2 regions of the Exiguobacterium sp. Helios genome follow, and region 2 is predicted to be linked to the other one. Evidence: a T-box and tRNA genes for the amino acid it is inferred to sense, from the RefSeq annotation. Region 2 holds a T-box; the other holds one or more tRNA genes.
The links. A T-box is a leader RNA that pairs with one kind of tRNA and senses whether it is charged. The one in region 2 lies ahead of argS (arginine--tRNA ligase), so its partner is inferred to be a tRNA-Arg.
Positions count from the first base shown of each region.

Region 1: it has a tRNA-Arg gene. The T-box ahead of argS (arginine--tRNA ligase) is inferred to sense a tRNA for this amino acid. The anticodon was not compared.

Region 1 is NZ_CP053557.1:322,659-339,004, forward strand. Features, by position in the region: gene HNY42_RS01700 (anthranilate synthase component I family protein) at 1-602, shown strand, start outside; gene HNY42_RS01705 (anthranilate synthase component II) at 599-1,180, shown strand; gene HNY42_RS01710 (aminotransferase class IV) at 1,164-2,003, shown strand; gene folP (dihydropteroate synthase) at 2,000-2,791, shown strand; gene folB (dihydroneopterin aldolase) at 2,794-3,165, shown strand; gene folK (2-amino-4-hydroxy-6-hydroxymethyldihydropteridine diphosphokinase) at 3,162-3,698, shown strand; gene dusB (tRNA dihydrouridine synthase DusB) at 3,685-4,680, shown strand; gene lysS (lysine--tRNA ligase) at 4,847-6,328, shown strand; rRNA gene HNY42_RS01740 (16S ribosomal RNA) at 6,742-8,303, shown strand; rRNA gene HNY42_RS01745 (23S ribosomal RNA) at 8,469-11,383, shown strand; rRNA gene rrf (5S ribosomal RNA) at 11,477-11,592, shown strand; tRNA gene HNY42_RS01755 (tRNA-Val) at 11,602-11,677, shown strand; tRNA gene HNY42_RS01760 (tRNA-Thr) at 11,693-11,768, shown strand; tRNA gene HNY42_RS01765 (tRNA-Leu) at 11,830-11,916, shown strand; tRNA gene HNY42_RS01770 (tRNA-Arg) at 11,947-12,020, shown strand; tRNA gene HNY42_RS01775 (tRNA-Pro) at 12,026-12,102, shown strand; tRNA gene HNY42_RS01780 (tRNA-Ala) at 12,124-12,199, shown strand; rRNA gene HNY42_RS01785 (16S ribosomal RNA) at 12,322-13,883, shown strand; rRNA gene HNY42_RS01790 (23S ribosomal RNA) at 14,049-16,346, shown strand, end outside.
Region 2 is NZ_CP053557.1:46,019-62,364, forward strand. Features, by position in the region: gene HNY42_RS00285 (site-2 protease family protein) at 1-831, shown strand, start outside; gene HNY42_RS00290 (MATE family efflux transporter) at 992-2,389, shown strand; gene HNY42_RS00295 (3'-5' exonuclease) at 2,499-3,071, shown strand; gene HNY42_RS00300 (NADH-dependent flavin oxidoreductase) at 3,122-4,237, opposite strand; gene HNY42_RS00305 (MMPL family transporter) at 4,341-6,446, opposite strand; gene HNY42_RS00310 (hypothetical protein) at 6,509-7,303, opposite strand; gene HNY42_RS00315 (YycC family protein) at 7,419-7,595, shown strand; gene HNY42_RS00320 (site-2 protease family protein) at 7,656-8,138, opposite strand; gene pulA (type I pullulanase) at 8,356-10,368, opposite strand; gene HNY42_RS00330 (YajQ family cyclic di-GMP-binding protein) at 10,530-11,024, shown strand; partial or broken gene HNY42_RS00335 (carboxymuconolactone decarboxylase family protein) at 11,108-11,275, shown strand; gene HNY42_RS00340 (metallophosphoesterase family protein) at 11,339-11,932, shown strand; gene HNY42_RS00345 (hypothetical protein) at 12,006-12,611, opposite strand; gene argS (arginine--tRNA ligase) at 12,641-14,323, opposite strand; T-box leader at 14,381-14,602, opposite strand; gene HNY42_RS00355 (GGDEF domain-containing protein) at 14,728-16,346, shown strand, end outside.

The DNA of each region.
Region 1 (16,346 bases), 280 kb from region 2:
TATTGGTCGAAAAGATCGGTTCATCGCTCGCGACCCGCCCGATTGCCGGAACACGGCCGCGCGGGAAAGACGAGGTAGAAGATTTTGCACTAGCCAAAACGTTACTCGACAACGAGAAGGAACGGGCGGAACACGTGATGCTCGTCGATCTCGAGCGGAATGATTTAGGGCGCGTCAGCGAGTACGGTTCCGTTCATGTTGATGAATTGATGGTCATCGAAAAATATTCCCACGTCCAGCATATCGTCTCAAACGTTCGGGGAGAGATTGCGGAAGGCGAAACCGGAAGCAGTGTCCTTGCTGCGATGTTTCCAGGGGGAACGATCACGGGAGCGCCTAAAATCCGGACGATGGAAATCATTGAAGAGCTTGAACCGGTCCGCCGGGGAATTTATACCGGCTCACTCGGTTTTATCAGCTGGGCGGATGATGCGATTTTCAACATCTTGATTCGGACGCTTGTCGCAAAAGACGGGATGGCGTATATTCAGGCGGGAGCCGGAATCGTGACAGATTCCGACTCGGAAAGCGAATATGAAGAATCACTCAGTAAGGCGAAGGCGCTTTGGGTCGCCAAAGAATTAGCGGAGGGAACGACATGATTGTACTGATCGATAATTATGATTCATTTACGTATAACTTAGTACAGTACTTTGGAGAGCTTGGACAAGAGATCCGTGTTTTTCGAAATGACGCAATTACGATTGAAGAAATTGAAGCACTCGCTCCGGATCATTTGGTTATTTCCCCAGGACCATGCACTCCGAACGAAGCCGGAATCAGTTTGGAAGCCATCCGTTACTTTGCCGGTCGTCTGCCGATCCTCGGTGTCTGCCTTGGGCATCAGGCAATCGGTCAAGTGTTTGGTGGAAAGGTGGTCCGGGCAAAGACATTGATGCACGGGAAAGTGTCTTTGCTTACCCATGACGGTTCCGGCATGTTTGCCGGAATTGAACAGGAGACACCGGTGACGCGCTATCATTCGCTTGTCGTCGAACGCGAAAGTTTCCCGGACGCCTTGACGATGACGGCAGAAGCAGACGGGGAAATCATGGCCCTTCGTCATAAGGAGTTGCCGATCGTCGGCGTCCAGTTCCATCCGGAAGCGATTTTGACACGTGACGGGAAACAGATGTTAAAAAACTTTTTGGAGTTGACACACTATGTATCTTTGGCATGATGGACAGATAAAACAAGAAGAAGACGTACGCATCTCGCCGCTCGATCATGGGTATTTGTACGGGATGGGGGTCTTCGAGACATTTCGGACGTACGCGGGTCACCCGTTTCTCTTTGATGATCACATCGAGCGTCTCCAGATGAGTTGCGCGGCAATCGGTATCAAATTACCTTACAGACTTGATGAACTATTGGCGGCTGTTGAAGCGTTGTGTCGTGTGCATGGAATGGGAGATCTGTACTTCCGCTTAAACGTCTCTGCCGGTGCCCGTGAAATCGGTCTTTCGATTGAACCGTATGAGCAGCCGACCGTTCTGTTGTATGCGAAATCGATCGGTTCCAGACAGATGGCGGAACGGGCGCTTGAAACCGTTCGTTTGCCCCGGAGTACACCGGAAACAAGTTATCGGTTGAAATCACATCACTACATGAACAATTTGGTCGCCAAACGTCAGTTGTTTAATCAAGAGGCGGAAGGCCTCTTTTTGACAAAAGACGGTTTCATCTGTGAAGGCATCACGTCCAATATCTTTTGGCGTTACGGAGAAAGATGGTATACGCCACCACTTGAGACAGGTGCCCTCAATGGTATCACCCGTCAATTCCTGATGGAAGAGTTGCCTGTCGAGGAACGACTGGCATTGTTGCCGCAATTGACGGAAGCGGATGAAATTCTTTATACGAACTCGGTTCAAGAAGCGGTCGCGGTCTCTTCCTTGGATGGTCGAATATTCCCGGGTCTCGAAGGACACGGATATCAAGCAGTCCGGAGATTGTTTGATGATGCCGTCCAGTCGAAGTGGTCAAGGAGGGAAAAAGGATGACTAAAATCATGGGGATTCTCAACGTGACACCGGATTCCTTTTCTGATGGTGGAAACTATGTGGATATCGAACAAGCAGTCCGGCATGCGAAACAACTCGTCGCGGATGGAGCGGACGCGATTGATGTCGGCGGTGAATCGACGAGACCGGGCGCTTCATTTGTCTCGGCTGAAGACGAAATCGACCGTGTTGTCCCGGTTATTCGACGCTTGAAACGTGAACTGGATATATTGGTGTCGATTGATACGTATAAACCGGAAGTCGCCGAAGCCGCTGTTCGTGCCGGGGCAGACATCATCAACGACGTCTGGGGATCGAAGTGGGGGGACGGCTCGATGGTCGAGGTGGCAGCCCGGCATGACGTCCCGATTATTTTAATGCACAACCGCTTAGAACCTCATGGACCGGATATGCTGGCTGAAGTACGGGCCGATTTGGAAGATTCGATTCGATTGGCGAAACAAGCCGGAGTGTCAGAAAACCACATCTGGTTGGATCCCGGGATCGGCTTCATGAAGACGCATCAAGAAAACCTATTTTTAATGCGTCATCTGTCGATTACTACGGACTTTGGTTATCCGGTCCTGCTTGGGACATCCCGGAAGTCAATGATTGGTCTGACGCTTGGCTTGCCAGCGGATCAGCGTGTCGAAGGGACGATTGCGACAGTCTGCTACGGTATTCAACAAGGATGTGAATGGATGCGGGTGCATGATGTGCAGGCGGTCAAACGGGCAGCCGTTATGATGGATACGATGTTGGCTGCGGAATTACCGGGAGGAGAATGATGATGGATCGGATACAGGTGACCGGTATGCGTTTTTACGGATACCATGGTGTGTTTGCAGAAGAAACGAAGTTGGGTCAACGCTTTAACGTCGACCTGACGATTGGTCTTGATTTATCAATTGCCGGTAAGACGGATGATTTACGCGAAAGTGTCAATTATGCGGAGTTGTACGAAGTCACGAAGCAGGTCGTCGAGGGGAAGCCGTTGCAACTCGTCGAAGCGCTCGCAGACCGGATTGCAGAGCAGGTGCTGTTACTCGATTCCCGAATTCTTGAGACGACGATCAAGGTCATTAAACCGGATCCGCCGATTGCGGGACATTATGAACATGTTGCCGTTGAAATCCACCGGAAGCGGGGCGATTATGCATGAATCGTGCCTACGTCGCACTGGGATCGAATATCGGTGATAAAGCGGGACATTTGGCAGCTGCGATTGACGCTCTGCGTCATCTTCCGACGACACAGGCAATCCGTCCTTCATCTGTTTATGAGACGGCTCCTGTCGGCTATACTGATCAAGATCTGTTTTATAATATGGTGATTGAACTGGAGACAGATTTGCCGGCGGAACAACTGTTGGACGTTCTCCAACAGATTGAACAGCAGGAAGGAAGAAAACGTCTGTTTAAAAATGGGCCGCGGACACTAGATCTCGATATCCTTTTATATAACAGTGAGATGATTCATATGGATGGACTGACAGTACCGCATCCACGTATGCAGGATCGGGCATTCGTATTGGCTCCGCTGGACGAACTCGTATCCTCTTATATTGTTCCCGGTTTAAATCGGACGGTTGCTGAACTCTATCAGGATTTACCGGAAACAGAACGAACAGATGTCAGACGGATTGAGTCGGGATCGATTGAAGGAAGAAGGGAAAAAAAGAATGACAGGATTTAAAATTGGAGAAGTCGAATTGAATAACCGTGTCATTTTAGCACCGATGGCGGGTGTCTGTAATCCTGCGTTTCGTTTGATCGCAAAAGAATTCGGGGCAGGCCTCGTCTGTGCAGAAATGGTCAGTGATAAAGGAATCCTTTATGAAAATGAACGGACGATGCAGATGTTATACGTGGACGATCGGGAAAAACCGCTCAGTTTACAGATTTACGGCGGATCGAAGGAAACGTTGGTCCAAGCGGCTCAGTATGTCGATGCCAATACGAATGCGGACATCATTGACATCAACATGGGATGTCCTGTACCAAAAGTGACGAAGTGTGACGCTGGTGCCAAGTGGCTGCTTGATCCGGATAAAGTCTACGAGATGGTTCATGCCGTCTCCCAAGCGGTTGATAAACCTGTCACGGTTAAGATGCGGACGGGATGGGACAGCCATCATATTTATTGTGTCGACAATGTCCGGGCTGCGGAAGCCGGAGGGGCGAAAGCGGTCGCGATCCATGGCCGGACCCGTTCACAAAAATATGAAGGTGTCGCCGACTGGAATATCATCGGTGAAGCGAAGCGGGCAGTCAACATTCCGATTATCGGTAACGGAGATGTCCAGACGCCGCAAGACGCCCAACGGATGATTGATGAGATCGGAGTAGACGGTGTCATGATCGGTCGGGCTGCACTCGGGAATCCGTGGATGCTGTATCAGACGATCCAGTATCTTGAATCCGGAACGTTACCGGCGGAGCCGACACCACGTGAGAAGATTGATATTTGTCTCCTGCATGCCGAACGTCTTGTCGCACTTAAAGGAGAGGCGCTTGCGGTGCGGGAAATGAGAACCCATGTCGCCTGGTACTTAAAAGGGTTAAGCGGCAACGGGCATGTTCGTAAAGCATTATTCGATACAGAGACCCATGCCGGACTGCAAAAGTTGCTGCATGCGTATGTCGAAACATTGGAAACGAATGCAGTACATGTGTAACAGGTAAAGTATAGTCGGGCTAACCCGTTTTATGGTACGCTAATGCCATTGAAGATGAGCGAATCGGTTTTGCTAAGAGCTGTCGGTCATACCGGCAGCTTTTTCATCGAAGAAGTAAAAACCATCGTGAACCATTATAAAAGGAGTGAAGACAGTGAGTCAGGACATGGAAATGAACGATCAAATGCAGGTGCGTCTCGGTAAGATGAACGCCATGCGTGAACAAGGACTCGATCCGTTTGGTGCCCGTTTTGAACGTACGACAGATACGACAAGTATTCGTGCCGCTTACGGCGAACACGAAAAAGAAGAATTGGCAGAACTGAAGCCGGACGTCTCGATCGCGGGTCGCGTCATGACGACACGCCGTAAAGGGAAAGTCGGTTTTACGAACGTCCAGGACGTAAACGGTCAAATCCAATTGTATGTACGTAAGGACGATGTTGGCGAAGAAGCGTACGAAATCTATAAAACATGTGATTTAGGTGACATCGTTGGAATCAGCGGATACGTGTTCAAAACGAATGTCGGCGAACTATCGGTTCACGTCACGTCGTTTACGTTACTGACAAAAGCACTACGTCCGCTTCCGGATAAATATCACGGACTAAAAGATGTTGAACAGCGTTATCGTCAGCGTTACCTCGATTTAATCACGAATACAGAATCGCGTGAGACGTTCATCGCACGCAGTAAAGTCATTCGCGGGATTCGTCAGTATCTCGACAGCCTCGGATACTTGGAAGTTGAAACACCGATGTTGCATACGATTGCGGGTGGTGCGTCAGCTCGTCCGTTCATTACGCATCACAATGCACTTGATATGACACTATACATGCGGATTGCGATTGAGTTGCATCTCAAGCGTTTGATTGTCGGCGGACTTGAAAAAGTCTATGAAATCGGTCGCGTCTTCCGGAATGAAGGAATCTCGACACGCCATAACCCTGAGTTTACGATGATTGAGTTATATGAAGCCTACGCGGATTACAACGACATCATGAATTTGACGGAAAACCTGATTGCCCATGTGGCACAGGAAGTCCTTGGAACAACACAAGTGACTTACGGTGAAGATGTAATCGACTTGTCTGTCGGATGGAAACGTGCCCATATGGCGGATCTGGTTAAAGAAGCAACAGGTGTTGATTTCTTTGAAGAGATTTCAAAAGAGCGTGCCCATGAACTCGCACACGAGCATGGTGTGGAAGTCCAAGCCCATATGACGACAGGACACATCCTTAATGAATTCTTCGAACAGAAAATTGAAGAATCATTGGTTCAGCCGACATTCGTCTACGGTCATCCGGTTGAAATTTCACCACTTGCGAAGAAAAATCCGGAAGATCCTCGTTTTACGGATCGATTTGAATTGTTCATCGTCCGCCGTGAGCATGCGAATGCCTTTACGGAGTTAAATGATCCAATCGATCAACGGGAACGTTTCGAAGCCCAGCTAGTTGAAAAAGAAGCAGGGAATGATGAAGCCCATGAAATGGACAATGACTTCATCGAAGCACTCGAGTATGGCATGCCGCCAACTGGAGGACTCGGAATCGGAATTGACCGCCTCGTCATGTTATTGACGAATTCTCCGTCGATTCGCGATGTACTGTTGTTCCCAACGATGCGTCATCAACAAAACTAATTTGGAACGGTCATTCCCTCGTCTTTCTTCATATAGAAGGAAGCGGGGGGATTTTTGCTTTTATTCATCTAATAAAAACATTTAATTAATCAGGTGTTTATTAGAATAATCATTATGAAAACCGGGAATAAGGTTATTTTAAATGTTTTTCTAATAAAACACTTGTACAAATAAAAACCCCATGGTATATTACTTCTTGTGCCGCAAATGGTTGTGACACACCGAAAAAAATATCAGAAAAGTTATTGACAATCGTGTCGGTGACTTGGTAAGATAATAAAGTCGCTGAAAACGACACGACGAACTTTGAAAACTGAACGATGAGGCAAAAAACGTATCTTCGGATACAAACAATGAATGAAGCGCAAGCTTCGTCAACGTGACTTCGGTCACACAACGAGCAAGTCAAACACTTTATGGAGAGTTTGATCCTGGCTCAGGACGAACGCTGGCGGCGTGCCTAATACATGCAAGTCGAGCGCAGGAAGCTCACGGAACTCTTCGGAGGGAAGTGAAGGGAATGAGCGGCGGACGGGTGAGTAACACGTAAGGAACCTGCCCCAAGGATTGGGATAACTCCGAGAAATCGGAGCTAATACCGAATAGTTCTTCAGACCGCATGGTCTGATGATGAAAGGCGCTCCGGCGTCACCTTGGGATGGCCTTGCGGTGCATTAGCTAGTTGGTGGGGTAATGGCCCACCAAGGCGACGATGCATAGCCGACCTGAGAGGGTGATCGGCCACACTGGGACTGAGACACGGCCCAGACTCCTACGGGAGGCAGCAGTAGGGAATCTTCCACAATGGACGAAAGTCTGATGGAGCAACGCCGCGTGAGTGATGAAGGTTTTCGGATCGTAAAACTCTGTTGTAAGGGAAGAACAAGTACGAGAGGTAATGCTCGTACCTTGACGGTACCTTGCGAGAAAGCCACGGCTAACTACGTGCCAGCAGCCGCGGTAATACGTAGGTGGCAAGCGTTGTCCGGAATTATTGGGCGTAAAGCGCGCGCAGGCGGCCTTTTAAGTCTGATGTGAAAGCCCCCGGCTCAACCGGGGAGGGTCATTGGAAACTGGAAGGCTTGAGTACAGAAGAGAAGAGTGGAATTCCATGTGTAGCGGTGAAATGCGTAGAGATGTGGAGGAACACCAGTGGCGAAGGCGACTCTTTGGTCTGTAACTGACGCTGAGGCGCGAAAGCGTGGGGAGCAAACAGGATTAGATACCCTGGTAGTCCACGCCGTAAACGATGAGTGCTAGGTGTTGGGGGGTTTCCGCCCCTCAGTGCTGAAGCTAACGCATTAAGCACTCCGCCTGGGGAGTACGGCCGCAAGGCTGAAACTCAAAGGAATTGACGGGGACCCGCACAAGCGGTGGAGCATGTGGTTTAATTCGAAGCAACGCGAAGAACCTTACCAACTCTTGACATCCCCTTGACCGCTTGAGAGATCAAGTTTTCCCTTCGGGGACAAGGGTGACAGGTGGTGCATGGTTGTCGTCAGCTCGTGTCGTGAGATGTTGGGTTAAGTCCCGCAACGAGCGCAACCCCTATCCTTAGTTGCCAGCATTCAGTTGGGCACTCTAGGGAGACTGCCGGTGACAAACCGGAGGAAGGTGGGGATGACGTCAAATCATCATGCCCCTTATGAGTTGGGCTACACACGTGCTACAATGGACGGTACAAAGGGCAGCGAGACCGCGAGGTGGAGCCAATCCCAGAAAGCCGTTCCCAGTTCGGATTGCAGGCTGCAACTCGCCTGCATGAAGTCGGAATCGCTAGTAATCGCAGGTCAGCATACTGCGGTGAATACGTTCCCGGGTCTTGTACACACCGCCCGTCACACCACGAGAGTTTGCAACACCCGAAGCCGGTGAGGTAACCGCAAGGAGCCAGCCGTCGAAGGTGGGGTAGATGATTGGGGTGAAGTCGTAACAAGGTAGCCGTATCGGAAGGTGCGGCTGGATCACCTCCTTTCTAAGGAAAACGTCCCTTACGGGACATGCCCATCGTTCAGTTTTGAGAGCTCGTCTCTCAGTCTCGCAAGAGACACTCGCACCTTGAAAACTGAAGACATCAACAAGACATCAAATTTTTATAACCATGTCATTAGACGTGTGTTCTTAGAATACCAAAATGCTAGATCAAGGTATGAAGGGCGTACGGTGGATGCCTTGGCACTAGGAGCCGATGAAGGACGCGACGAACAGCGATATGCTTCGGGGAGCAGTAAGTATGCTTTGATCCGAGGATTTCCGAATGGGGGAACCCACCATCCGTAATGGGATGGGACATGTTACATGAATACATAGTGTAGCGTGAGGCAGACCCGGGGAACTGAAACATCTAAGTACCCGGAGGAAGAGAAAGCAAATGCGATTCCCTGAGTAGCGGCGAGCGAAACGGGAACAGCCCAAACCGGAGAGCATGCTCTCCGGGGTTGTAGGACACTCTATACGGAGTCAAAAAGGAAGACAGTAGGTGAACGACCTGGAAAGGTCGGCCGAAGAAGGTGACAGCCCTGTAGCTGAAACTGTTTTCCCTCCAGAGTGGATCCTGAGTACGGCGGGACACGTGAAACCCCGTCGGAATCCGGGAGGACCATCTCCCAAGGCTAAATACTCCCTAGTGACCGATAGTGAACCAGTACCGTGAGGGAAAGGTGAAAAGCACCCCGGAAGGGGAGTGAAATAGATCCTGAAACCGTATGCCTACAAGTAGTCAGAGCCCGTTAATGGGTGATGGCGTGCCTTTTGTAGAATGAACCGGCGAGTTACGATAGCGCGCGAGGTTAAGCTGATGAGGCGGAGCCGTAGCGAAAGCGAGTCTGAATAGGGCGCCATAGTGCGTTGTCGTAGACCCGAAACCAGGTGATCTACCCATGTCCAGGATGAAGGTCAGGTAACACTGACTGGAGGTCCGAACCCACGCACGTTGAAAAGTGCGGGGATGAGGTGTGGGTAGCGGTGAAATGCCAATCGAACCTGGAGATAGCTGGTTCTCCCCGAAATAGCTTTAGGGCTAGCCTCGAGGTTGAGAGTTCCGGAGGTAGAGCACTGATTGGACTAGGGGCCCCCACAGGGTTACCGAATTCAGTTAAACTCCGAATGCCGGCAACTTATACTCGGGAGTCAGACTGCGAGTGATAAGATCCGTAGTCAAGAGGGAAACAGCCCAGACCGCCAGCTAAGGTCCCAAAGTGTATGTTAAGTGGAAAAGGATGTGGCGCTGCCTAGACAGCTAGGATGTTGGCTTAGAAGCAGCCACCATTCAAAGAGTGCGTAATAGCTCACTAGTCGAGTGGCGCCGCGCCGAAAATGTAACGGGGCTAAACATACCACCGAAGCTGCGGATTCCGTAAGGAATGGTAGGGGAGCGTTCCAAACCGCTGTGAAGCTGTACCGTAAGGAGCAGTGGAGCGTTTGGAAGTGAGAATGCCGGTGTGAGTAGCGAAAAGAGGGGTGAGAATCCCCTCCGTCGAAAGCCCAAGGTTTCCTGAGGAAGGCTCGTCCGCTCAGGGTTAGTCTGGACCTAAGCCGAGGCCGAAAGGCGTAGGCGATGGATAACAGGTTGATATTCCTGTACCACCGATCCACCGTTTGAACAATGGGGGGACGCAGGAGGATAGTGACGCATGCGGATGGAAGTGCATGTGTAAGTTTCGAGACCGTCTGATTGGCAAATCCGTCAGGCACCAAAGTCGAGGAACGATGCGGAGTCCCGTAGGGACGAAGGTCACGATTTCACACTGCCAAGAAAAGCCTCTAGTGAGGTGGAAGGTGCCAGTACCGTAAACCGACACAGGTAGGCGGGATGAGAATTCTAAGACGCGCGGGATAACTCTCGTTAAGGAACTCGGCAAAATGGTCCCGTAACTTCGGGAGAAGGGACGCTCTACATGAGTAGAGCCGCAGTGAATAGGCCCAAACGACTGTTTAGCAAAAACACAGGTCTCTGCTAAATCGCAAGATGACGTATAGGGGCTGACGCCTGCCCGGTGCTGGAAGGTTAAGGGGATGGGTTAGCGCAAGCGAAGCTTTGAACCGAAGCCCCAGTAAACGGCGGCCGTAACTATAACGGTCCTAAGGTAGCGAAATTCCTTGTCGGGTAAGTTCCGACCCGCACGAAAGGCGTAACGATTTGGGCACTGTCTCAACGAGAGACCCGGTGAAATCATAGTACCTGTGAAGATGCAGGTTACCCGCGACAGGACGGAAAGACCCCATGGAGCTTTACTACAGCCTGATATTGAGGCTTTGTGCATGATGTACAGGATAGGCGGGAGACGTCGAGACCGGAGCGCCAGCTTCGGAGGAGTCACCCTTGGGATACCGCCCTTCATGCATAGAGTCTCTAACTCGCAGCCGTCATCCGGCTGGAGGACCGTGTCAGGCGGGTAGTTTGACTGGGGCGGTCGCCTCCTAAACAGTAACGGAGGCGCCCAAAGGTTCCCTCAGAATGGTTGGAAATCATTCGTAGAGCGCAAAGGCAGAAGGGAGCTTGACTGCGAGACCTACAAGTCGAGCAGGGACGAAAGTCGGGCTTAGTGATCCGGTGGTTCCGCATGGAAGGGCCATCGCTCAACGGATAAAAGCTACCCTGGGGATAACAGGCTGATCTCCCCCAAGAGTCCACATCGACGGGGAGGTTTGGCACCTCGATGTCGGCTCATCGCATCCTGGGGCTGGAGTAGGTCCCAAGGGTTGGGCTGTTCGCCCATTAAAGCGGTACGCGAGCTGGGTTCAGAACGTCGTGAGACAGTTCGGTCCCTATCCGTCGTGGGCGCAGGAAATTTGAGGAGAGCTGTCCTTAGTACGAGAGGACCGGGATGGACGCACCGCTGGTGTACCAGTTGTTCCGCCAGGAGCATCGCTGGGTAGCTACGTGCGGACGGGATAAATGCTGAAAGCATCTAAGCATGAAGCCCCCTCCAAGATGAGATTTCCCTTTGAGTAATCAAGAAAGACCCCTCAGAGACGATGAGGTAGATAGGTCACGGGTGGAAGCATGGCGACATGCGGAGCTGAGTGATACTAATCGGTCGAGGCCTTGTTCTAGCAGATGCATTGTTGATGACTTCAGTTTTGAGGGCGCGAGCCTTTCAAAAAAGTGCTTGACGTTATGGAAACATAATGTTAAGATCATAGATGTCTGGTGGCGATAGCCAAGTGGTCACACCCGTTCCCATGCCGAACACGGAAGTTAAGCACTTGAACGCCGAAAGTAGTTGGGGGCTTCCCCCTGTGAGGATAGGACGCTGCCAGGCGATACATATGGAGGATTAGCTCAGCTGGGAGAGCATCTGCCTTACAAGCAGAGGGTCGGCGGTTCGATCCCGTCATCCTCCACCATTTTTTATTACACTTGCCGGTGTAGCTCAGCTGGTAGAGCAACTGACTTGTAATCAGTAGGTCGCGGGTTCGACTCCTGTTGCCGGCACCATTTTCACCTTAAATATCATCATCGACCTTGAAAAAGTGTAGATGCTACCTTTTAACACCCTGCCGGGGTGGCGGAACTGGTAGACGCACAGGACTTAAAATCCTGCGGGGGTTTCCCCGTGCCGGTTCGATTCCGGCCCTCGGTACCATTTAAATTTCACTGTTTGATTAATTACCCCGCACCCTTAGCTCAGCTGGATAGAGTACTTGACTACGAATCAAGGGGTCGGGAGTTCGAATCTCTCAGGGTGCACTTTTCGGGAAGTAGCTCAGCTTGGTAGAGCACTTGGTTTGGGACCAAGGGGTCGCAGGTTCGAATCCTGTCTTCCCGACCATCTTCAATTTAATCCCTTAATGGGGCCTTAGCTCAGCTGGGAGAGCGCCTGCCTTGCACGCAGGAGGTCAGCGGTTCGATCCCGCTAGGCTCCACCATTTTTATGACGAACTTTGAAAACTGAACGATGAGGCAAAAAACGTATCTTCGGATACAAACAATGAATGAAGCGCAAGCTTCGTCAACGTGACTTCGGTCACACAACGAGCAAGTCAAACACTTTATGGAGAGTTTGATCCTGGCTCAGGACGAACGCTGGCGGCGTGCCTAATACATGCAAGTCGAGCGCAGGAAGCTCACGGAACTCTTCGGAGGGAAGTGAAGGGAATGAGCGGCGGACGGGTGAGTAACACGTAAGGAACCTGCCCCAAGGATTGGGATAACTCCGAGAAATCGGAGCTAATACCGAATAGTTCTTCAGACCGCATGGTCTGATGATGAAAGGCGCTCCGGCGTCACCTTGGGATGGCCTTGCGGTGCATTAGCTAGTTGGTGGGGTAATGGCCCACCAAGGCGACGATGCATAGCCGACCTGAGAGGGTGATCGGCCACACTGGGACTGAGACACGGCCCAGACTCCTACGGGAGGCAGCAGTAGGGAATCTTCCACAATGGACGAAAGTCTGATGGAGCAACGCCGCGTGAGTGATGAAGGTTTTCGGATCGTAAAACTCTGTTGTAAGGGAAGAACAAGTACGAGAGGTAATGCTCGTACCTTGACGGTACCTTGCGAGAAAGCCACGGCTAACTACGTGCCAGCAGCCGCGGTAATACGTAGGTGGCAAGCGTTGTCCGGAATTATTGGGCGTAAAGCGCGCGCAGGCGGCCTTTTAAGTCTGATGTGAAAGCCCCCGGCTCAACCGGGGAGGGTCATTGGAAACTGGAAGGCTTGAGTACAGAAGAGAAGAGTGGAATTCCATGTGTAGCGGTGAAATGCGTAGAGATGTGGAGGAACACCAGTGGCGAAGGCGACTCTTTGGTCTGTAACTGACGCTGAGGCGCGAAAGCGTGGGGAGCAAACAGGATTAGATACCCTGGTAGTCCACGCCGTAAACGATGAGTGCTAGGTGTTGGGGGGTTTCCGCCCCTCAGTGCTGAAGCTAACGCATTAAGCACTCCGCCTGGGGAGTACGGCCGCAAGGCTGAAACTCAAAGGAATTGACGGGGACCCGCACAAGCGGTGGAGCATGTGGTTTAATTCGAAGCAACGCGAAGAACCTTACCAACTCTTGACATCCCCTTGACCGCTTGAGAGATCAAGTTTTCCCTTCGGGGACAAGGGTGACAGGTGGTGCATGGTTGTCGTCAGCTCGTGTCGTGAGATGTTGGGTTAAGTCCCGCAACGAGCGCAACCCCTATCCTTAGTTGCCAGCATTCAGTTGGGCACTCTAGGGAGACTGCCGGTGACAAACCGGAGGAAGGTGGGGATGACGTCAAATCATCATGCCCCTTATGAGTTGGGCTACACACGTGCTACAATGGACGGTACAAAGGGCAGCGAGACCGCGAGGTGGAGCCAATCCCAGAAAGCCGTTCCCAGTTCGGATTGCAGGCTGCAACTCGCCTGCATGAAGTCGGAATCGCTAGTAATCGCAGGTCAGCATACTGCGGTGAATACGTTCCCGGGTCTTGTACACACCGCCCGTCACACCACGAGAGTTTGCAACACCCGAAGCCGGTGAGGTAACCGCAAGGAGCCAGCCGTCGAAGGTGGGGTAGATGATTGGGGTGAAGTCGTAACAAGGTAGCCGTATCGGAAGGTGCGGCTGGATCACCTCCTTTCTAAGGAAAACGTCCCTTACGGGACATGCCCATCGTTCAGTTTTGAGAGCTCGTCTCTCAGTCTCGCAAGAGACACTCGCACCTTGAAAACTGAAGACATCAACAAGACATCAAATTTTTATAACCATGTCATTAGACGTGTGTTCTTAGAATACCAAAATGCTAGATCAAGGTATGAAGGGCGTACGGTGGATGCCTTGGCACTAGGAGCCGATGAAGGACGCGACGAACAGCGATATGCTTCGGGGAGCAGTAAGTATGCTTTGATCCGAGGATTTCCGAATGGGGGAACCCACCATCCGTAATGGGATGGGACATGTTACATGAATACATAGTGTAGCGTGAGGCAGACCCGGGGAACTGAAACATCTAAGTACCCGGAGGAAGAGAAAGCAAATGCGATTCCCTGAGTAGCGGCGAGCGAAACGGGAACAGCCCAAACCGGAGAGCATGCTCTCCGGGGTTGTAGGACACTCTATACGGAGTCAAAAAGGAAGACAGTAGGTGAACGACCTGGAAAGGTCGGCCGAAGAAGGTGACAGCCCTGTAGCTGAAACTGTTTTCCCTCCAGAGTGGATCCTGAGTACGGCGGGACACGTGAAACCCCGTCGGAATCCGGGAGGACCATCTCCCAAGGCTAAATACTCCCTAGTGACCGATAGTGAACCAGTACCGTGAGGGAAAGGTGAAAAGCACCCCGGAAGGGGAGTGAAATAGATCCTGAAACCGTATGCCTACAAGTAGTCAGAGCCCGTTAATGGGTGATGGCGTGCCTTTTGTAGAATGAACCGGCGAGTTACGATAGCGCGCGAGGTTAAGCTGATGAGGCGGAGCCGTAGCGAAAGCGAGTCTGAATAGGGCGCCATAGTGCGTTGTCGTAGACCCGAAACCAGGTGATCTACCCATGTCCAGGATGAAGGTCAGGTAACACTGACTGGAGGTCCGAACCCACGCACGTTGAAAAGTGCGGGGATGAGGTGTGGGTAGCGGTGAAATGCCAATCGAACCTGGAGATAGCTGGTTCTCCCCGAAATAGCTTTAGGGCTAGCCTCGAGGTTGAGAGTTCCGGAGGTAGAGCACTGATTGGACTAGGGGCCCCCACAGGGTTACCGAATTCAGTTAAACTCCGAATGCCGGCAACTTATACTCGGGAGTCAGACTGCGAGTGATAAGATCCGTAGTCAAGAGGGAAACAGCCCAGACCGCCAGCTAAGGTCCCAAAGTGTATGTTAAGTGGAAAAGGATGTGGCGCTGCCTAGACAGCTAGGATGTTGGCTTAGAAGCAGCCACCATTCAAAGAGTGCGTAATAGCTCACTAGTCGAGTGGCGCCGCGCCGAAAATGTAACGGGGCTAAACATACCACCGAAGCTGCGGATTCCGTAAGGAATGGTAGGGGAGCGTTCCAAACCGCTGTGAAGCTGTACCGTAAGGAGCAGTGGAGCGTTTGGAAGTGAGAATGCCGGTGTGAGTAGCGAAAAGAGGGGTGAGAATCCCCTCCGTCGAAAGCCCAAGGTTTCCTGAGGAAGGCTCGTCCGCTCAGGGTTAGTCTGGACCTAAGCCGAGGCCGAAAGGCGTAGGCGATGGATAACAGGTTGATATTCCTGTACCACCGATCCACCGTTTGAACAATGGGGGGACGCAGGAGGATAGTGACGCATGCGGATGGAAGTGCATGTGTAAGTTTCGAGACCGTCTGATTGGCAAATCCGTCAGGCACCAAAGTCGAGGAACGATGCGGAGTCCCGTAGGGACGAAGGTCACGATTTCACACTGCCAAGAAAAGCCTCTAGTGAGGTGGAAGGTGCCAGTACCGTAAACCGACACAGGTAGGCGGGATGAGAATTCTAAGACGCGCGGGATAACTCTCGTTAAGGAACTCGGCAAAATGGTCCCGTAACTTCGGGAGAAGGGACGCTCTACATGAGTAGAGCCGCAGTGAATAGGCCCAAACGACTGTTTAGCAAAAACACAGGTCTCTGCTAAATCGCAAGATGACGTATAGGGGCTGACGCCTGCCCGGTGCTGGAAGGTTAAGGGGATGGGTTAGCGCAAGCGAAGCTTTGAACCGAAGCCCCAGTAAACGGCGGCCGTAACTATAACGGTCCTAAGGTAGCGAAATTCCTTGTCGGGTAAGTTCCGACCCGCACGAAAGGCGTAACGATTTGGGCACTGTCTCAACGAGAGACCCGGTGAAATCATAGTACCTGTGAAGATGCAGGTTACCCGCGACAGGACGGAAAGACCCCATGGAGCTTTACTACAGCCTGATATTGAGGCTTTGTGCATGATGTACAGGATAGGCGGGAGACGTCGAGACCGGAGCGCCAGCTTCGGAGGAGTCACCCTTGGGATACCGCCCTTCATGCATAGAGTCTCTAACTCGCAGCCGTCATCCGGCTGGAGGACCGTGTCAGGCGGGTAGTTTGACTGGGGCGGTCGCCTCCTAAACAGTAACGGAGGCG
Region 2 (16,346 bases):
ATTTTCGTTCCGTTCATGGGAGCTGTCATCGGAATCAAGGATACGTTCCGGACCCCGAAACAAGAAGCAATTTTGGCATATGGCGGTCCGCTTGCCGGATTACTCTCCCTCATCCCGCTTTTGATCGGATACGCCGTGACGGGAAACGATTTTTGGCTTGTCATCTTCCATTTAGGGGCCTTGCTGAACCTGTTCAACCTGTTGCCCGTCAGTCCGCTTGACGGCGGACGGATTTTAGCCGGTCTGCCGATTGTCGTTTGGGTCGCCGGTCTCGCCGCCCTGATTGCATACGGTGTGACACACTTCAGCATCATCTTGTTATTGATCGCGTTTCTCGGCGGAAGTGCCGTCTGGAAGCGATACCGTTTTGCGAAACAATACGAAGACAATAAATCGATTTTAATGTTATACCGTGCTGCACGCAGCCGTGTCCTGCAAGCGAAAGTCGAACAGGAACAATTGGCAGCAACGGAAACTGTGACGGACTCGACCGTCGACGAACCGGACGATGCACCCGTTTCGACCTATGATCCGATCGCCTGGTCACTCCGACACGACCTCCAGGATTTACGGAGTGCAAGTCCGGAAGAAGCGAAAAGTGCTGCCGATGACTTGCTTCGTTACCAATATGATTCGGCTAATGATTACGATGCCTTGTTGCGTCGACTGGACCAGCGGATTGAACCGTTACTCGAAGCTGAAAAATCAGTTGAATACCATCAAATGCCGAAAAAACAACAGACGATTACGTTGTTCGCTTATCTGGCTCTTGGTGCAATTCTCTTCATCGCTTTTGAATATTCAAAAGGATATCTTCCGACGCCATCTTAACCGGTCGTGTTATGTCAAACAGGCACTTCGTCTTCAATCGGCGGAGTGTCTTTTAATCGTTTTGCACATTGCCTGATTCGATTACTTGCATCCGGTTGTCGAAGCGACTAATCTGAATGAAAATCCATATCCCTGTTTTGAAAAAAAGGAGGCTCTCCTGATGATGAATAAAAATACGGCTCGTTTGGGAGAAGCACCCATCAACAAACTCCTGATCGGCCTGTCGCTCCCGGCGATGATCGGGATGCTTGTGACTGCTCTCTATAATATTGTCGATACGATTTTTGTGGCACAAGGAATCGGGACGGTTGCCGTCGCGGCTGTCGGCATTGCGTTCCCCGTTCAGCTCGTCTTGATGGCCATCTCGAACTCGATTGGAATCGGCGGTGCGGCCATTGCTTCTCAGCGGCTTGGTCAAAAAAATCTGGCAGGTGCCAGTCGTGCCTATGCAAATGTCCTGATGACCGTTTTCGTCGTCAGTATGCTTGCGATTATCACGGCATTCATCTTCGTCGAACCGTTGTTACAGGTGTTCGGTGCCACACCGGAAATCATGCCATACAGTATTGATTTCCTCCGTGTCCTGTTACTCGGTTCCCCGTTCTTCATGTTGACGATGGCTTCGAGCGCCATGCTTCGGGCAGAAGGACGTGCCAGTTATCAGATGCGTGTCATGCTGACGACAGTCGCCATCAACATCGTCTTGACGCCCCTGTTTATTTTCGGACTCGACTGGGGCATTCAAGGGGCTGCACTTGGGACGGTCGTCGCGCAAATCGTCGGTTCCGTTCTGATTTTCAGGTTTTTCTTTACGAAAGCGAAAAAAACAAGTCTTGTCCTTGACCGTGAAGCCTTTCGGTTTGATCCCAAACTGGTCGGTCGGATGGGACAGATCGGCTCATCGTCTTTCATCATGCAAGTGTCACAGTCCATTTTATTCATCACCGTCAACCATATGCTCGTCCGCTACGGCGGTACGACGGAACTTGCGACCTTTGCCGTCATCAATAAGTTCATGGCACTTGTCGGAATGCCAATCATGGGAATCGTCCAAGGGATGCAGCCGATTGTCGGCTACAATTTCGGGTCGAAACAGTTTGATCGGATGTCACAAGCAATCAAACTGGCCATTCGCTACGGTTTGAGCCTGTCGATCACGCTTTGGCTGTTAATCCAGCTGTTCCCCCGTTTTTGGGTCGGAATGTTTACGGAAGATGTGACATTACTCAATGAAGGTTCGACCGCGATGCGGATTTTATTCGCAATTTCATTCGTTTACGGGATTCAGATGATCATCAACGGAATGTATCAATCACTTGCCAAGGCGCGGATCGCCTTGTTCCTGTCGCTCTCGCGGCAGACCTTATATACGATTCCACTCGTCCTGATTTTACCTATCTTTTTTGGAGTACAAGGGGTTTGGTTCGCCTTCCCGATTGCTGATTTAATGGCCGTTTTGACGGCTGTCGTTTTTGCCTACCGTGACCGGATCATGCTCTTTAAGCCCGATGCGTATACGGAACCTGAAGCACAAGAAAAAGCGGTACAGGCTAAATAATCAAAAAGTCCGTCCTGTCTCAAAGACAGACGTACTTTTTGATTAAACGAAAAGACGAACATGCATTCTAAATCGAAATACGGTATGCTGATTAAAAAGGAGAGATGATATGGAACGTTATACACTGGCGATTGATTTTGAAACAGCGAACCGGAACAGCCGCAGCATCTGTGCCTTTGGCTGGTCTGTTTTATCCGCTGGGAAAGTCCTCACAAGCAAGCAGGTCTTAATCAATCCGGAAGAAGACTTTGATGCCAGTAATATCCGTGTCCACGGCATTCGCCCGAGTGACGTCTGGGATGCACCGGCCTTACCGGAAGCAATGGCGGCACACGGCTTGTTTGAATTAATTGAACAGGCCGAGCTCGTCGTTGCCCATAATGCAGCTTTCGATATGGGTGCGCTCCAAAAAGCGGTTCAAAAATATGACTTATATCAAATGCCGACATTTCAGTATGGTTGTACGGTCAAATTGTCACGGAAGCTTTATCCGTGGTTGCCGAACCATAAGCTAAATACGATGGCGGAGTTTTTAGGTGTATCTTTTAAGCATCACGATGCGAAGGAAGATGCCTACATCTGTGCGTTATTACTGCAGGATATGTTCGACCGGACGAACATGGATCATCCCGTTGAACTGCACCGTTTTTGTGGTGTCCGAATGGGTGAAGTCGCTTACTGACACTAAAAAAGGAGCAACTCAGAATTCTGAGTTGCTCCTTTTCGTATTTCTTATTTTGTTGTTTGTTTGATTGGGAACCAGCCTGGACGGCTCGTGATTCCCTGCCATAGTGCATCCGGCACGACGAGTTCAGACTGTGCCGACGGATCGAGTTCTGTCCGAATCGATTCCGTTTCGCCAGCTTCTACTTTTTCAACCCATTTTGGTTCCATGATTAACTCACGGCCAAGAGCGACGAGTGGCACGACTTCAAGTGAACGCTCGACTTCTTCCGGTGTATGGAGTGAACCGACACCGATGACCGGAACGTGTTGACCGACACGTTCTTGTACGAGACTGATTGGCGAACGTGTTTCGTTTTGATCACGAATCGATCCTGCAAAGAAGTCCATGACGGAAACATGCAGGTAGTCGAGATCTTTTTTCGCAAGTGCATCAACGAGTTGCATCGTATCATCGAGTGTAATTCCCGGATTTTCAACTTCTTCCGGTGAGAAACGATAACCGACGATAAACGATGGATCTTTTTTTGCAACGGCTTCGACGGCATCGACGACAGCTAATGGGAAAGCAAGACGTTTTTCAAGACTTCCGCCCCATTTGTCCTCACGACGGTTCGAGTGCGGAGAAACGAATTGTTGAATTAAGTACGTGTTCGCACCATGAATTTCCACTCCGTCAAATCCGGCTTCCATCGCACGGCGTGTTGCTTGACCGAATGCTTCGATGATCGCTTCGACTTCTGCTGCTTCCAGTGCACGTGGTGTCATTGCGCCTTCACGTTCTGGTGCTACTGCACTTGCGCTGACTGTTTGTCCGCCGACGAGTTCCGGTGGTGCCATACGACCCGCGTGGAAAATTTGCAGAATCGCTTTTGCGCCTTGATTTTGGATTGTTGTAGCGAGACGTTTCAGGCTCGGAATCAATTCATCGCGCTCTGCGCCAAACTCGTTCGGGAATCCTTGACCGTCTGCTGTGACGTTGGCACATGCTGTAATGACTGCACCGACTCCACCTGAACGTGCTGCGTAGTATGCAAGCTCCGCTTCTGAAACTTCACCGTTTTCTTCCGCCGCGTAGTTCGTCATCGGCGCCATCATAATCCGGTTTTTAAGGGTCACTCCGTTTGGAAGTGTAAACGTATCAAACATCTTTTCATTAGCCATTGAAGCATATCCTCCTCTGAAATCTTAACTTGAATATCGTCAGTATACGCCCGCCCTGCTTTAAATGACTAATGATGTGCTTCACTGATGTTCTGAACGATGATCAGATCCGGTATTTTCGTTTTCGCCGTCCGCCCGGCCACCACCAGTTCCAGTGTCCGAACAGCTTCATCAGTGCCGGAACAAGGAACATCCGGACGATCGTCGCGTCAATGAAAATCGCCAAAGCAATTCCGACACCAAGCTGTTTAATCGGACTGACGCCGGTAAACGCAAATGCACCGGTGACGACAATCATGATCAAGGCGGCGGAGGTGATGATTTTACTCGTCTTCGCCAGTCCCATTTCCGTTGCGAGGTCATTATCCCCGGTCTCATCGTAGTATTCTTCCATTCGTGAGACGAGGAATACTTCGTAGTCCATCGATAATCCGAAAACAAGCGAGAAGATGAACACAGGGGTTAAGATACCGATTGTTTCGGCCGGGAAAACCCAGCCCGATTCAAATAAAATGACGAGCAGACCAAATGTTGCTCCGAGGCTGAGCAGATTCATCAAGATGGCTTTGATCGGAATCAAAATCGACTGGAACGCAAACAACAGGATGATGAATGTCGCAAGTAAGACAAGACCTAGCGCGAGCGGCATTTTCGAGTAGATTTCATCATAGATTTCCTGATTAAAGGCTGCCGGTCCCCCGACCTGGTATCCTTGGTCCCGCACGTCGCGGACCCATTTTTGTGAACTCTTGTCTCCCGGATCTCCCGTCAGCTTGACATTGATCCGGGCAACTCCTTGATCAAACGCAATCAAAGGCGCCAACTGTTCTTTTCCCTGTTCGTTCGCAGCAAGCTGGGTCACGGTCTGTCCATTCGCTTCCGCCAGCGCCGTCGCTGAAATGACACTGCTTACTCCGTCATCTGCTTCGAGTCGTGTCGTCAACGCTTCCAGTTTTTCGACACCTTGTTCCGTTTGAAAATCAGCTTTTAGCAAGACGACGGCATCGGTCCCATCGTCGCCAAAGGTTTTTTCCCACGCTTCAAAAGCGAGGCGTGATTCATAATCTTCCGGTAACGCGCTTGCTTGCGGAATGTTCAGTTCCAAATCGCGCAACGGAATTAAACACGGCAAAAGAAGAAGGAGTGAAAAAAGGGTGATGGCAACCGGACGTTTCATGACGAACCGGGCGAGCTTACGCCATCGGACTTCCCCCTGCTCCGAATCCGCTTTAAAAATCCGCCCTGTTTCCAGACTGCCCCCGAGTAGTGCGAGCAGGGCCGGAAGTAAGGTCACAGCGCTGATGACGGCGCCCAGTACCGAAACCAGCGTGCCGATCGCAACTGCTTGAAACACATCGACATCAATGACAAGTAAGCCCGCCAGTCCGACGAACACACAAATCCCGGAAAATAAAATCGATCGTCCGGCCGTCGCAACCGAAACTTCCGCTGCTGCCGTAATCGACCTTCCGGCTGCCCGTTCTTCCCGGAACCGGTTGACGTAAAGCAGGGAAAAATCGATTCCGAGGGCCAGTGAAATCATCGCTACGGCATTTAAGACAAAGATGGACAATTCCTGTTGTCCGGCGATGAAATACAACGTTCCGGCTCCAAAGATGAACGTGACGAGTCCCATGATGAGCGGCAAGATGGCAGCAAGCGGCGTCCCGAAAACAAGAAATAAGACAAGTAACGCTGCCGGTACGCCAATCAATTCCGCCCGGACCAAATCATTTTTCGATGCGGTATTCAAATCGTCGACGATCAACGGCTCTCCTGTCAGTCGAATCGTATTGCCGTCTTGCGGATCCAGTTTTTCCTGCACCGCCTTCACCCAGGAAGGGTCAATGTCCGGTATCCCGATCGAGACATATCCTTTTCCGTCTTTTAAAGCTTCCGGATTTTCCTGGGCACCGATAACCTGTCCCACTCCTTGGATGGTCCGAAACGCCGTGACGTGACGCTGCATCTCCTGCCGGATGGTTTCTGTTTTCCCTTCAAACAAAACGATGATTTGGTGTGGGTCCTGCTTAAATTCTTTTTCTAACGTGCGTTCGACTTGTTGAAACTCTCCGTCCCGTGTAAAGCCGTTTCCCTTCAGCTGATCCGGGAGTTGCACCGCAAAATAACCAAGAATCAGCAACAGCACCACCCAGGTAACGCTGATGCCTTTTCGAAAACGCACTACGTATTGACCAAAACGTTCCATCTGTCATCTTCCTCTCTCTATACAAGAAACACATCCTTCGCCCGCTACGACAAAGGATGTGTTTACGTCTTTTGAAAAATCTGGAGCCACGTATTTCCGAAATTCGCCGACGTCGAGACGATGGCCAGACGTTGCGCCGATTCATCCAGTAAAACCGTCTTTAACAGGATCGATGACTGGCACCCATCAAATTTAAATTTCAGTTGCTCTTTTTCGTACAGATAAAATCGATTGGCATCCGTGACAGAAAACAGATTTTTCCGGCTGTCGACCAACAAATAGTCGTCATACTCGGAAAACGGAATCAACTGTTCCTGTTCCGTAAACGCATCCCAAATGACATAACGTGATTGATTCACATCATAGGAAATCATCGTTCCAGGTGCGAGTAGACGTTCGAACGCATACTGCGGATGATACCCCCGTTCAATCAAACGTCCTAATAGAGGAGCTTCGTCATAATCCGAAAAAGTTCCTTCCTGTTTTTCAAAACAATAACGCACGACATCGGTCTCAGCCGAGTACATAAAAATCTGATTGTCTCGCCATTCATACAGATTACTGAACCAGGCATCAGCAAAGAGGATGGGGCGATTCATATATTGGAGACGTCCGTCTCTTAAATCGAGTAAACCAAACAATGAAGTTTCTTCAAAAACGATGAACACACGGTATCCGTCCGGCTCAAAGAACCACGTGAACGGAACATACGCACATGCTGTCTCCCACCGTATTCTCAAATCCAAATCACATTTTGTAAATCCGCCTTGATCCCGGTATAAAATCAGATCATCGCCAAATCGGTCAAAAAGTGAAACAGATTCATGGAACAACAGCTCAGCGGCTGGTTTATACATACGCATCACTTCCTACTCCCTACGGTATCAACCTTCTTCATTTCTAGCTACTGTCGATGCGCTCGAAGAGCATGTCCTGTATACTTAAAGGAAACAAAAAGGAGGTACACACACTATGAAACCCCTACAACTGTCTGCTGATACAGCTGTTGAACTTTCGAAACGTCTCAATGTGCCGCTCGAACAGTTAATGCACATGCCACGGCATATTTTGATACAAAAACTGGTCGAATTAGAAACAGAACAATCCGACTCTTCTTCTGCGGATGATACATCTTCAGAAGACAAATGATGCAATATGCCCTTCTTTCGTGCGCTGGTCGCATAAAAGAAGGGCATATTTTGCTTATGATTACGATTGGGGGTTATATTCTGATTTTCCATAACGGAATACATTAACGATCGCTTTTCCGTCACTCGGATAACCGTTCGGATGATCAATCGGAAACAGCGAGAAGAAAATGAAGTAGAACGAGAAATAGGCGAATTGATACGTAAAAATCGAAGCCTCGAAGACACCCGCATAAATCAAACCGTTTACAATCAGGATGCTCGCCAGATTAAAAATAGCTCCACCGGCATAGACGGTAATGTTCGTAAATTTATTTTCATGACGAAGGGCCTCATACTGACACCATCCGTCCCAGAAATAGATACGGTTCAAGCGGATGGGACCAACACGTAACAACGATTTCCCCGATCCGATATTGATTTCCATATTCCCGCCAAACAGACGTGCGAAAAAGTAATGCCCCATCTCATGAATTAACGTGACGATTGGTAATAACAAAAAAAACGAGAAGAAAAATTTCCAGATATCATTGAAGCCAAACATAAAATACATCCTTTCAAAAAAACCAGCACTCTAAATACTACTTATAGTATGTTCCCGGAAGCCCTGAATTAAAACAGCAAACATGAAAAATCATTAAGTCATTATGATGACACCGCAACATGACTGTTACGTTGCGGGATGCGGCTCTAAAAAAAAAGAATCGGAGCCCACATCAGTGAACTCCGATTCTTCTAATTGCCTCATTGCTTAAGACTCGTCATTTATTATTTTTACGCCGTTTGTTCGCTGCATACAACAAACCAAGAATCGTCAGTGCGGCGCCGCCTGCCACTGCATATTTTTTATAGTCTGCTTTCCGTTCGGCAATGACTGTCGTCGACAAAGCCTTCACGACAAGCTGTTTTTCTTCATGCAGACGAGGGGCATGGATTTTTACAACCCCTTCTTCGACGAGAATTTCGAACTCGCCGCCCGGTAACTCGATTGTCACATCGTGTTCCGTCGCATTGTGATACACCCGCTGACGTTCAACATACCCTTCATATGTCCGCTTCAATTCGTAAGCAATGATGCCTTCTCCTTCTTCGAGGAAGCGGAGATGTTTGCGGATCATGGCGGTGTTTTCGAGACGGAACATCGGATACTGACGCCGCAGCGCAATCAATCCTTTGACATACTCGACGCCGAACCGGAACTCTTCTGCCCGTTCATAATCGAGTTGATTGACGACTTCTCCGGAGTTGAAGCTGTCCCGAATGCCGTTTTTTGTCCGGAAAAACTCCTGTCCCGCATGTAAAAATGGAATCCCTTGTCCGGTTAAGATAATGGCATTCGCAAGCATTTGTCGTTTTCGGCGGACTTCATCCGTATCTTCCGGCCGTGACACGGACAATTTGTCCCAAATCGTTAAATCATCATGGGCTTCCGCGTAAGAAACGACTTGATTCGGTTCATCCGCAAATCCTTGCGAAGAGACGTTTCCGGCAATGCCCCGTTTGACTTCATTTGTCCGCTCGAAAGCTCCGCTGATGAATCCGCGGTCAAGCGGTGTCTGAACGTCACCTTTGACACCGTCACGTAATCCGTTGTTGAAATGAGCGATTCCCGGCATCTGCGGCGCATTAAAGTAGTTGGCTTTTTGATCGGCTGCAAGTGGTGTGTCAAGATCCCATCCTTCCCCGACAATCAAGATCGATGGATCAATCCGGTCGAGTGCATGGCGGACTTGATTCATCGTTTCGATATCATGTAAGCCCATCAAGTCGAACCGGAATCCGTCCAGATGATACTCTTTCGCCCAGTACGTCACGCAATCAAGAATGAACTTACGCATCATGAAACGTTCTGATGCTGTGTCATTTCCACAAAAACTCCCGTTCGAAAGTGTTCCGTCTGCTGCCTGACGGAAAAAATAACCCGGAACGAATTGGCCAAGTGGTGCCGTTTCCGCATCATAGACGTGATTAAAGACTACATCCATCACGACACGAATGCCCCGGTCATGCAAGGCTTGAATCAAGGCTTTTAATTCACGGATTCGCGCTGCCGGATCATCCGGATTCGACGAATAGGATCCTTCCGGCGCAAAATAATTGACGGGATCGTATCCCCAGTTGTAGTTATCCGGATCGTTCGGTGCGGCTTCATTCACTGAACCGAAATCATAAATCGGAAGCAATTGGACATGTGTCACACCTAAATCCGTCAGGTAATCAAGACCTGTCAATCCGCCTGATGGTGTTCGTGTCCCGGCTTCCGTCAATCCGCGGAACGTTCCCCGCTCGATGACCCCACTCGCCGAATGGCTCGTCGCGTCCCGAACGTGTAATTCATAGATGACGGCATCTTGTGACGAATGGAAGAGAGGGCGTTCTTCAATCCAACGCTCGGGTTGAGTGGTGGACGGATCGATTAATGCTCCCCGTTTACCGTTTGTCCCGACTGCTTTTGCATACGGATCGACCGCTTCGACTTTCTGTCCGTTGATGCTGGCTTGAAACGTATAAAAGTAACCTTCATACACAGCACGATCCAGTTCGACGACGAATGTCCCCTGCTGATCCGCCGCCAATTCAAGTTCTTCAACTTTCCTTGCCCGCAATGTCCGGTACAAACGAATCACGACACGTTCAGCCGTCGGTGCCCATAAACGGACCCGTATCGTTTTTTCATCAAATGTTGCTCCTAAATCTGATCCTTTATAGGCATACCGCTCATCCAGCTCTTCTGGTGTGAGCGTCAACATATCTGCTGTTTGTTTCAAAGCCATGCACCCCTTTCATTTCATGGTTTTCATTATAACAAAATTTCATACAGATGAACGATTCGACTGTTTCTCTTCCATTTTCTTTTGCCGAAACTTCGACACGAAGTCAAAGCATCTGCGGACAAATATGTTAAAATGGTTGTGGAACGAAAGGGGAGATTCTTATGGCAGCAAAAGACAATTCATTTGATATCGTGTCACAAATCAACATCGAGGAAGTCAAAAACGCGATGCAGGTCGCTTTAAAGGAAATCACGAACCGCTTTGATTTCAAAGGATCAAAAAGCGACATGAAACTCGAGAAAGAAGATTTGATTCTGATTTCAGATGATAATTTTAAACTCGATCAAGTCAAAGATGTCCTGACAGCGAAACTCATCAAGCGCGAAGTCCCGACGAAAAACCTGCAATACGAAAAAGTCGAGCAGGCAGCCGGAAACACGGTCCGTCAACGCGTCATTCTCAAAAGCGGCATCGATCGTGATGATGCTAAAAAAATCAACAATGCCGTCAAGGAATCCAAACTCAAAGTCAAAACTCAGATTCAAGACGATCAAATCCGTGTCACAGGCAAATCGCGCGATGACTTGCAACAAGTCATGCAAATCGTCCGCGAATTACCATTATCGGTCGACGTCCAGTTCCTCAATTTCCGTTAAGTACAAAAAACCCCTTACTCCGATTGGAGAAAGGGATTTTTTTTCATGCTTATTGCGCTGTATATCCACCATCAAGGATAACGCTTGCCCTTCATATTAATACCGGCTTAACCACTGGATTGACAGGAAATGAGATTGTTGAAGCCATCATGCATCTTGTCCCTTATACCGGTTTCCCGCGTGTCCTCAATGCACTCGAAGTTGCAAAAGTGGTCTTTGCCGAGCGCGGTGTCACGGTCGACCCGGCTTAATCAAAAATAGGATGAGCCGCTTGAAACCCGGGGTATACTCTTAGTACAAGGGAGCGATGCCAGATGCAGTATGCACTCATCACGGATTTGCACAGTTCACTATCCGATACACGTGCTGTGTTGACAGATATTCAACAGACGGCTCCGCAAGCCGTTGTCTTTTCGCTTGGGGATGTCCATGAGTGTCACATCGGAAAAAAGCGGGCCAAACGGTATACGTTTGAAGAAATCGAACAAATCGTGACGCTTGATCCGGATTTTTTGAAATTGCTTTTTTTTGAGACATTGCTTGGAAACCAGGAAGAACGCTTGTTTTCATTGATTCCAGCAGGGATATCCAGTTATCTCGATCAGCTGCGCATGTCGGAACGGACAAAACAAATCACGTCCGCTTTGTTCATTCATGGTGACCAATTGAAATGGAGCTATGATCTGACGCCCGATACATCCGCTTATCCCGACCGACTCTTATTTTTTGGACACAGTCATGTGCACGGACTATTCAAAGAGGGCAAACGTCTAGCGATTCATCATGATATCCCGATTTCCATCAAACGTGGCCGTTACGCCATCAACGTCGGACCGGTTCTGGTCGAACGCGAATGGTTACTATACGATACGACTGCCGAAACCATCACCTTTCATCAAGTCAAATGAATACCTGACATGAAAAATCCCCCGCTTCATTCACAGTTCGTGAATGAAGCGGGGGATTTTGTCGTCATCTCTTTTACAGAAAACGCACGAGTGAAGCGCGAACTAAATCGACTTGTGTAAATTCTGTTTTATCGGCGAACTGATTCACGACACGCCGGACTTCCCCTTGACGACGGACGAAGCTAGTCGGTACCGGTGTTTTCCGAACGAGTTGCTCATACAATGTCGTCAACTGATGATCATCGATGACCGTAGTCATTTGATCGAGGAATAACAGGACATGAAGGCGGTTCAAATAATCCCATGGCTTGTCTTCCGAACGAAATTCATTGCGTGCCAACCATTTTTTTAGACCAATGGCATCAATTTGATTCAATGTCTCTTTCGTACGAGGTGCTTTCCATAACACCAATAACTCACCGAGTTTTTTGCGCGTCTGTTTTTTTTCCATGAAGAACTCGAAGTTACTTTTCGTATCGAGTGCGTCACCGCTGATCGGAGCAATTTGATCGGCTCCTGGTGCTGTCACGAAATCTAAGATGAAATCGACTGATTCACCCGGAAGCCACGTGGCAACCTTTCCGTGAAAGTCAGCAATAAAAGCGATGGATGCAGCCAAGTCTTCCTGATTCATTTGTGTAGATGCGTGCTGTAACCGTTCCATTGTCTCTTTGTTCATATGATAACCCCATCTTTAATTGATTTATCTTACATTTCTTCAGGAGCGCCGACACCAAGCAGGCGTAATCCTTCCGTCAATACAATCGTAACCGATTTTACGAGCGCGAGGCGAGATTGTTTTTCCGCATCGTCTTCGAGGACACGAACCTGTCCGTAATATTTGTTGAAACTTTGAGCTAAATCGAGGACATAACGGCTGATGATCGATGGTTCGCGACGTGTAAACGCCCGGTCAATCACTGCCGAGAACTGGTTCAGCATCGACACGACACCCCATGAATAGTCATCTGCGCTACCCGCAAAAGCTGATCCATCGTATTCGCCTTTACGTAACAATGAATTTGCCCGTGCATTTGTATATTGGACGTATGGACCGGTTTCCCCTTCAAATTTCAACATTTGTTCGAGATCAAATTCAATGTTGTTCATGCGCTCATTTTTTAAATCGTGGAAAATGACAGCACCGACACCGACTTCGCGTGCCGTCTGTTCGGCATTGGCAAGGTTCGGATTTTTCTCGGCGATATTTTGTTTCGCGACATTGATTGCATCTTGAAGCACTTCTTCAAGAAGGACAATCCGTCCTTTACGCGTCGACATCTTTTTCCCGTCTTTCATAATCAGACCAAACGGGACATGGTGCATACCGTCGACATTTTCAAAGCCAAGTTTCTTCAGAACAGCAAACAGCTGTTTAAAGTGGAGGGCCTGTTCACCACCGACAACGTAAAAGGCCTGCTCGAAAACGTATGTCTCAAGACGATAGACGGCAGCAGCCAAATCACGTGTTGCATACAATGTCGCCCCGTCTTTTTTCTTAATCAAGGCAGGAGGCATTCCTTCTGCTTCGAGGTCGACGACCATTGCGCCTTCCGACTCGACGAGCAACTCTTTTTCTTCCAATAAGTCGATGACATGCTGCATCTTATCATTATAGAAGGCTTCGCCGTTCAAACTGTCGAAGCTGACACCAAGCATTTCATAGACACGGTTGAACTCGACGAGCGAAACTTCACGGAACCACGTCCAAAGTGCTGTTGCTTGTTCGTCACCCTGTTCAAGTTTCTTGAACCAAGCACGACCTTCATCTTCAAGAGCCGGATTTTCTTCCGCTTCTTCGTGGAAACGCACGTACAGTTTGAGCAATTCTTTGATCGGTTCAGCCCGGACGTCTTCTTCCTTGCCCCACATATTGTAGGCGACCATCAATTTCCCGAACTGTGTTCCCCAGTCTCCGAGGTGATTGATGCCGACGACATCATATCCTTTTTTTCGTGAAATCTGGTTCAGCGCATTTCCGATGACTGTCGAACGTAAATGTCCCATCGAGAACGGCTTCGCGATGTTCGGTGATGAAAAGTCAGTCACAATTGTTTTGCCGTTCGCTTCGCTTGATCCGTAAGCTTGTTGTTCTTCTAAAACACGTTTAATGATTTCACGCGAAACAACTTCCCGGTTTAAGAAGACGTTCACGTACGGTCCAGCTGCCTGCACGTTCGAGAACAGTGAATTATCGATTTTCTCAGCCAGTTCCGTTGCAATCATCATCGGTGCTTTACGGAATGCTTTTGCGAGTTGGAAACATGGGAATGCCAGATCGCCGTGATCCTCATGTTTTGGTTGTTCAATCAACTGTTCGATCTCTTCTTGTGATAATGCATCACCAATCACATCATGTAATACTTGGGCATATTGTTGCTTGTAACTCATTTTGTTTCCTCCAAACAGTTTATTTTTTCCAATAAAAAACGCCCTTTGCGCAACACGCAAAGAGACGGAATGACCGCGGTACCACTCTTCTTGGTGTCGACGGTACGACACCCACTTTAACGGGGATAACGGGGTTCCCCCGGCTAGGCCTGATCACATGGATTCGGATAGCATCTCGGAAGTGCGTTTCACGATGGTCTAATCTGTTCAGGCTTTCACCGTTCCCTGATTCGCTGGTCGATTAAATCATATCGCTACTTTCTTCGTCATCGATTGTTTGATATCTTTCACATTATACGCAATTCACTGCATTCTCTCAACCTTATTTTTTTGTAAATCCCTTATCATAATTTCCACAAAACGGGTATAAGTAGGGAAGGACTGTTAAAGGAGGGAGACGCATCATGGTCTACTATCAAAAAGTCGCACGAAACAGTTGGCTTGTCTTGTGTCTCGTTGCTAGTCTGCTTACCTTCATTTTACTTACACATCCCACACTCATCGACTTTCCGCTCTCATTTGGCAATGCCACTTATCTTCTAGCACTCATCATCTTGTTCCAGTTCGATAATGTTCGTCGTGGAGGCATTTACTATACGTTTCAGGAAGGGATCATTTTATTCATCTTTCTTAATTACGGATTATGGCCATCCATTCTTCTCAGCCAAATCGGCATCTTCGTCTTTCAGTTTTTTTCTCATAAAAAAGAAATTCGCCGTCAACGTTTTTTATATTTATATCCGATCAATGCTCTGTTTGATTTAGTTTATCTTTCCTCTCCGTCACTCGTCTATTTAGTACTCGGCGGACCGATTGGAACTGACTTTACTTACTCGAGAGCACTCCTTCCGCTTCTCGGATATTTAACGACCGTCATGATCGTTTCCTACCTCCAATGCCGGTTCGTCAACCGCATCTTATATTTGAAATATGATTGGGTGCGCCTTGTCCGTCTGCAGACACTTGTCTACGGTATCAGTATCTTAAGTGCTCTGCTCGGAATCTGGTTTTATGATGAGAACCCGCTCATCGCCGCTTCCGTCTCGACGCTGATCTTATTTTTATTCAAACGATTGCTCCAACAGCATGGGGAAACAATCGAAGCGAATGAAAAAGCCAAACGGTTTGATGACGCCAAAGAACATCTGCTGATTTCCCAGTTCGAACAAGAAACGATTGACTCCTTATTACGCGACTTGCCGTATCTGATTGATTTTTCGGAAGGTTGGATATCAATTCAGCAACAGCGTAAGCAAACCATTTACAATATCCGGACGAAAACAATCATCGATGTCCTGCCTTTATTCCATTCCCTGAAGGCTGAGCAGCTGCAAACACCAATCATCCATGGTCTTCGGTGCGATTGGGGGACGGACATTAAAATTGACTTACCCGTTGACCGTCATTCGATGATTGCGATTCCATCCATCACAAACGAAGATGTCGATGTATCGATCATCCTATTTCATCAAACCGCGGATGCCTATGATGCGACAAGTGCGGACGAGATTTCGCGTTTGTTACGTATTTTTTGTCGGGTGTTGCACCGTTCACGGGAAACATACCAACTGTACGCCGAGAGCCGGACTGATGCTTTGACGGAGCTCGCCAACAGTCGTGCCTTTTACGAGGAAGGGGCACAGCAATTTGCCTCTGACCGTTATCCCTTGTCGATCATCTTATTTGATATCGATCACTTCAAACATGTTAACGATACGTATGGACATAAGGTCGGTGACCTTGTTCTGCGTGAACTCGGTCGCAGGATCCGGGCCGTGCAACAGAAAAAGCAGAACGTCTTCGCGGCTCGATACGGCGGAGAAGAATTTGTCCTGTTACTTCATCAAGCTCCACAGAACGAAGCCATCGATTTCGCCGAAGAAATCCGGCATGCCGTCCTCGACCGGCCGTTCGTCGTCGATAGACATCGCTTATCCATCACCATCAGTCTTGGCGTCGATACCGTCGAATTTCCATCGGAACGATCGTTCGAAGAATCGCTCCGGCAAGCGGATCATGCTCT